One region of the Priestia sp. 179-F W1.4 NHS genome, then DNA from elsewhere that is predicted to be linked to it. Evidence: riboswitches for the same ligand, from Rfam matches in the RefSeq annotation. Region 1 holds a riboswitch; each other region holds the start of a gene.

Region 1 (2,271 bases):
GATGCTCAGGCGCTTAATTTATCTAAAGCAGATGTGAAAATGCAGATTGGTGCGGCATTAACGCGAGGATTAGGTGCAGGAGCTAATCCAGAAGTAGGAAGAGAAGCTGCAGAAGAAAGCAGAGAGCAAATTCAAGAAGTACTGCAAGGCGCAGATATGGTATTCGTAACAGCTGGCATGGGGGGAGGCACTGGTACTGGAGCAGCTCCGGTTATTGCTCAAATTGCCCGTGAACTAAATGCTTTAACAATTGGAGTAGTTACTCGCCCTTTCAAGTTTGAAGGAAATAAACGTACCAAGCAAGCAGTAGGCGGTATTACTGCGATGAATGAATCGGTAGATACCCTTATTGTCATTCCAAACGACCGCTTGCTTGAAATCGTTGATAAAAAGACACCTATGCTTGAAGCATTCCGTGAAGCAGATAATGTTCTTCGCCAAGGTATTCAAGGTATTTCAGATTTAATCGCTGTTCCGGGGCTGATTAACCTTGACTTTGCTGATGTAAAAACAATTATGTCTAATCAAGGATTTGCGCTTATGGGTATCGGACGAGCTTCGGGATCAGATCGAGCAATTGAAGCAGCGAAAAAAGCGATTTCTAGTCCGCTGCTAGATGCATCGATTGATGGAGCAAGAGGCGTGCTGCTGAACATTACGAGCGGTAGCAGCTTGAGTCTTTACGAAGTACAGGAAGCAGCAGATATTGTCACGTCCGCTTCTGATCAGGACTTAAATATGATTTTTGGATCTGTGATTAATGAAGATTTAAAGGACGAAATGATGGTAACCGTTATTGCCACTGGATTTGATGATGAAGATATTTCACCATCAGCTTCCACTTCTAGAGTTTCAAGAGCACGCTACTAAATTAAATAACCAGCTTTTATGGTGGCAATTGTTTTTCAATTGCCTTAAAAGGGAATCCGGTGAAAATCCGGAGCGGTCCCGCCACTGTAACAAGGAGCCTTATGTCAAAAAGCCACTGTCTATTTAGAGACGGGAAGGCGGCATAAGGCAATGACTTGAAGCCAGGAGACCTGCCATAAATCGCAGCACACAATAACCTACGAGGATAGGGAGGTGTTTTGGCAGAATCAAAAATACGATAAACAAGGGATACGTTTATCTGAATTTGTTGTGAAGGCAAGCACTTCTTTTTAGAAGTGCTTTTTTTGTGTATTAAAATAGAAGGTGGAAAAATGAATGATAAATAATAAAAAACTTGTATCTATGATATTTCTCGTGTTACTTTGCCTCACTGCTTGCGCTCCTAATGAAGAGAGCGTAAGTATAAAAGAAAGAAAGAAAACGGATAAAAGTGTGACGTTTTTATTTAATTTTACATCTGCAACGCTTGATCCTCATACGGACGATAATTATACAGCAGTTCGTGGGGGAGTAGGGGAGACGCTTGTTAAAATCAACGAAGATTTAAAAATAAAGCCTTGGCTTGCTGAAAAGTGGGAAACGAAAGATAACGGCCTTACATGGACATTTATGATAAGAAAGAACATCACGTTTCAAAATGGAAAAGCGCTGGATGCAAATGCCGTTAAGTCTTCTCTTCAAAGAACGATAGATCAAAGTTATGCGATGAAAAACGCTTTGAATATTAAAGAAATGAAAGCGAACAGTCATGCGCTGACAATTACATTAAAAGAACCAATGCCTAAATTTCCTTCTGAATTAGTGCATCCAAATACAGCTATTATAGATGTTGATGCTTCTAATATAGCTAAGAAGCCCATTGGTACGGGTCCATTTCGCGTCTTGTCTTTTGATCAAGGAAATCAAGTAAAATTAGAAAGATATGAAAATTATTGGGGTGGAAAAGTGAAATTGAAAAGTGCGATCTTTGGATTTAACGAAGATGCTAATGCGCGAGTTGCTGCTCTTCAATCTGGAACAGCCGATATTATTTATCGCCCGCCTTTAGAAAGCTTGGGCACTTTACAAACAGATCCGTCTTTTAAAGTAAGTGGAGTACCCAGTGTGCGTACACATTTATTACTTTATAATCAAACCAATGACGCATTAAAAGACGAAAATGTAAGAAAAGCTATCGATACCTTATTGAACCGAAAAGAAATTGTTAGCAGCATCATGAACAATCAAGCGGCAGCGGCTCGAGGTCCATTTTTACCCCAATTTCCTTTTGCTGATAGTACTGCTAATGAGCAAAGAGGTATGACATCTGCTAAAAAATATTTAGAGAAAGCAGGCTATCAAATCAAAAATGACAAAGCAATCAAAAATGGAAAGCCACTA
Region 2 (2,271 bases), on a different contig from region 1:
CAATTTACGGAAGAAAAACAATTTCGCCAACAAATTAAGAATGAAACACTAAGCGTTGGGATTTTTACGACAACGTGGTGTCCTGATTGCAAACGTTTGGATATGTTTATTGATGAAATCGTTGACGAAAATACAGATAAAGCATGGTTTAAAATTGACAAGGATGAGTTTGAAGAACTTTCTGCTGAAAACAATGTAATGGGTATTCCTTCTCTTCTTGTATATAAAAACGGTGAAAAAATTGCGCACCTGCACAGTGCAAATGCTAAAACGCCTGAAGCGGTCCGTGAATTTTTAGAAACTCTTTAATTCCCTAAGCTGCGAGAGCATTCTCGCAGCTTTTTTTGTGAGAATGGCTATTTCCATTTTTCGATGAGTGGGGTATACTAGGACAAGTGAATAATCGTAAAGCAATAAGGTCTCAATTTAAAGATTGAGTGAAAAGGGAAGTCTGGTGAAAAACCAGCGCGGTCCCGCCACTGTAAGCGCTTTGTGCGTAAGTCAGGAGACCTGCCTTATTGTTAGCTGTGAAACCTTCGAGGAAGGGTGAAGCAGGGTAATGAACATACATATCAAGTATAGTTAACGGATTCTTTTCCTGCTTATCTTGACGTTACCTGCTTTGCTTTCAATTGAAAGTAAAGCTTTTTTATTTTGAAGCTGCTGCCGAGCAGTATACATAGTCAAAGCGGAAAAAACGGGATAGCGCTGCTTTTTGCATGATCATTTGCTTTTTCTTTAACGTGGAGGTTTCGTATTCACAATGAACAATATATAGGGGGAGTATTTAGATGAAAAAATGGCTTTCGTATTCCATTATTGCGCTGTTAGTCATCGTACTTGCTGCATGCGGTGCAGGCAGCAAAAGCAACAGTGATAAAAAAACGAAGCAAGATACAGAACAAACGTCACAAGCTGCGTTTCCAGTGAAGGTAAAAGACGCGCGTGATAAAGAAATTACGTTGAAAAAACAGCCTAAGAAAATTGTTTCATTAATGCCAAGTAATACGGAGATTGTATATGCCCTTGGCCTTGAAAAAGAGTTAGTCGGTGTCACAAGCAACGATGATTATCCTAAAAGCGTAAAGAAAAAAGCGCAGGTGGGAGATATGAACGTTAATGCAGAAAAAGTTATTGCTTTAAATCCTGATTTAGTACTGGCACACGCTTCAAGTATGGGCGTTTCAGATGAAGTATTTAAACAAATTGAAAGTGCGGGTATTCCGGTATTTGTTGTAAAAGATTCAACAACGTTTGATACGGTTTATGATTCTATTACGCAAATTGGTAAATTAACGGGTAAAACAAAAGAAGCTAATCAAACAATTAAAGACATGAAAGAAAAAGTAGCTTCAATTGAGAAAAAAGCAAAAACGATTTCAAAAGAAGATCGTAAAAAAGTATGGATAGAGGTATCGGGAGCTCCTGAGATTTATACAACAGGAAAAGGTACGTTCATGAACGAAATGCTTACTATGATCGGTGCTGATAACGTAGCGGCTAGTGAAAAGGGTTGGGTTAAGTTTTCTGAAGAGCAAGTTGTTAAGTTAAACCCTGACGTTATTATCGCAACGTATGATGCAGACAAAAATGAGATTATGAAGCGTCCCGCTTGGAGCAGCATGACTGCTGTAAAAGAGGGGAATATTGAAAAGGTTGATCAAAACAAAATCAACCGCTTAGGACCTCGTATTGTAGATGGCTTAGAGGACTTAGCAAAAGCAGTATACCCTGAGGTGTACAATAAATAAAAAGAGGGACCATATTCCAGTTCGAATTGAAAAGGGGATTGGTCCCTTTTCACATCTTAAAATTGAAGAACGGCCTGAGCTTTTAATCATGAAAACCGAGACTTCTTATAAAACATACAGCTCAGGCGTTTTAGGAACAGGCATCACGGAAACGGACACCTTTTACAATCGATTTGTTCATAAAGACTATTATTCAGATACCCCTTCTTTAGAGTATGAGCAATATTTGATGAAAGAAAATGTGCGCCATGAGCAAATCGTAGGGTTGATGACAGCGGTTTGGTTAAAAGAAAGAGCGATTTACTGTTATGAAGGCTACGGAGTAAGAGTAGCTTCCGTGATAACGGCTGGAGTAGGAAACGCAGTGGATATTACAGCTGACGAAGCTGTCCCTTTCTATTCCTCTCCCGGTACAATTAATATGTTTTTTTTCGTGGAAGGCAGGCTTACGGATGCGGCGTTTTTACAGCTTTTTATTGCCGCTACAGAAGCCAAAACAAAAACGCTGTCACAGCTGGGT
Region 3 (2,271 bases), on a different contig from region 1:
GTTCCTGATGATACGCCTTTAAAACCTTTTATATCACTTCCTCGGCTTCTAATATGACCGAGGTAGACACCAATTCCGCCTCCATTTTTACTAAGCGTGGCCAAATCTGTATTGCTATCATAAATACCGCGTAAGCTGTCATCAATCGTATCAATAAAGCAGCTAGATAGCTGTCCGTAGCTCTTTCCTGCGTTTGAGAGTGTTGGTGTGGCAACCGTCATATATAGACTAGAAAGCGCCCAGTACGCTTCTTTTACTAATGCTGTTCGATTTTCTTTCTTTTCTTGAGACATCAGCGTCATAGCAATGATAAGAAAACGTTCTTGCGGTAATTCGTATACACGCTTATCATGTGATGTCGCTAAATAGCGATCTGCTAATGTCAGCAATCCAATGTATGTAAATAAACGATCGCGTTCAGGAATAATGACTGAAGCAATTTCATTAATTTCTTCTTCTGTATATGTTTTTAATAGCTGTTTATTATAAATGCCGATTTTTGTTAGTTCTTGAATAAGCTGATAAAACGAACCGTACTTCTCTTTTTTATCATAACCTCGGTTGTCCGCTGCTTTTCGATATAGTTCGTTTAAGTAGACGTCTGCCGCCACGTACGTCCAATCTGGTTCTTCCATTGAAATACGCTCTAGGGCTGCCAAAATTAGTACGTTTGCAACCTTTTCGTCCGTCATATTTTCCTTTACTGTAACAGTTTGAATAACCTTTTCCTCATACAAAGAAAAATCAAGCTGCGTAAATTCTTTTTTTAAACGTTCAATATATGCAGTTAATTCATGTAGAATTGTAGGCTTTAATGTATTCACCATAAATATGGCTCCTCTCTTCACTTCAAAATAAAAAATCGCTCACCGTACCTCGGTGAGCGAATAGAACGAAGATAGAAGAAGACACTAAGTCTTTTCTCAATCCTCGCTCTACCCTCTCACCTCCCGAAGAAGATAAAACGACATAAAAAAGGCAGGTCTCCTGACTTATGCTTCTTTTTACTTTAAGGCCTTCCCATGATGTTTACTCACAGTGGATCTCCTTATTTCATCAGCATTCACAGTTGCGGGGACAGCTTTGGATTTTCACCAAATTCCCTTTTAAGTCTTTTTATCAGACACCTTTTTCACTGGAAAACACAAAATATAGTATTTTATTATTGTTTAACAAACAACATATTGTGTTATGTTATAAACACATTATATAGGACAACTTAGAAAACTATCAACCTATTTTCAAAAATAATTTTGTTTTTTACGATAAAATCCTTCGACTTTTTTCATCAAACTACTCCATCATAACATGTTTTGACACGCTTGATGGAACAATGTGCTCTTTTTAAAAAATTTGTCCTATTTTTCTACTAAACATTGCCAACATCAATAAAAAAACCGTTTTTCATAAAAAACGGTTTTTAATTATTTGTATTCTTTTTCAAATGCTGTGATTGTTTTGATAAACTTTTTATCAATATCGTATCCGATCCCCGGTTTTTCCTTCACCTTTATTACTCCGGCTTCTACCTCTACTTCGGGCTTAATAATATCTTTTTCCCAATAGCGAGACGACGCAGAAATGTCACCTGGTATCGTGAAAGAAGGCAGTGTGGCAAGGGCGATGTTATGAGCTCGTGAAATCCCGGCTTCTAACATTCCGCCAACCCAAAGCCTTACACCGTGTAGGGAGCATAAATCATGAATTTTTTTTGCTACAGACATTCCGCCAACTCGACCGATTTTCACATTGATAATCTTGCAGCTTTTTTGTTCGATTGCATGACGTGCATCTTCATAGCTCACAATGCTTTCATCTAAGCAAATCGGCGTCTTCATTTGCTTTTGTAATAATCGATGATCAAGGATATCATCCGAACTTAACGGCTGTTCGATCATCATTAAATTCAATTCATCTAGTTTTTTCAATGAATCACTATCGCTTAACGTATAGGCTGAATTGGCATCAGCCATAAGAGGAATGCTTGGAAATTCATCTCGAATTTGTTTCAGTAGCTCATAGTCAGCGCCTGGCTTAATTTTCACTTTAAAGCGCTTATAACCATCTTTCATATAAGTCTTTATTTGTTCTTTCATGATGGAAATATCGTTTAAGCCAACTACCACTCCAGCTTCTACAGCAGGCCTTACTCCGCCAATTACTTCAGCTAAGGGCTTATTTTGGCGCTTTGCATACAAATCCCATACAGCACAGTCCAAAGCTGCTTTAGCCATGTTGTTCCGCTTTAGAGGTTTGAATAACTTTTGAACA

The links. Region 1 has a riboswitch for cobalamin ahead of nikA (nickel ABC transporter substrate-binding protein). Riboswitches for the same ligand answer to the same signal wherever they lie in the genome.
Region 2: another riboswitch for cobalamin. It lies ahead of ACH0CI_RS16085 (ABC transporter substrate-binding protein); the one in region 1 lies ahead of nikA (nickel ABC transporter substrate-binding protein).
Region 3: another riboswitch for cobalamin. It lies ahead of ACH0CI_RS00075 (ribonucleoside-diphosphate reductase subunit alpha); the one in region 1 lies ahead of nikA (nickel ABC transporter substrate-binding protein).

The regions. Positions count from the first base shown of each region.
Region 1 is NZ_JBIQFF010000008.1:100,823-103,093, reverse strand. Features, by position in the region: gene ftsZ (cell division protein FtsZ) at 1-870, shown strand, start outside; cobalamin riboswitch at 873-1,063, shown strand; gene nikA (nickel ABC transporter substrate-binding protein) at 1,207-2,271, shown strand, end outside.
Region 2 is NZ_JBIQFF010000003.1:176,084-178,354, forward strand. Features, by position in the region: gene ACH0CI_RS16080 (thioredoxin family protein) at 1-309, shown strand, start outside; cobalamin riboswitch at 400-532, shown strand; gene ACH0CI_RS16085 (ABC transporter substrate-binding protein) at 792-1,751, shown strand; gene ACH0CI_RS16090 (adenosylcobinamide amidohydrolase) at 1,840-2,271, shown strand, end outside.
Region 3 is NZ_JBIQFF010000001.1:17,081-19,351, reverse strand. Features, by position in the region: gene ACH0CI_RS00075 (ribonucleoside-diphosphate reductase subunit alpha) at 1-827, opposite strand, end outside; cobalamin riboswitch at 961-1,146, opposite strand; gene menC (o-succinylbenzoate synthase) at 1,425-2,271, opposite strand, start outside.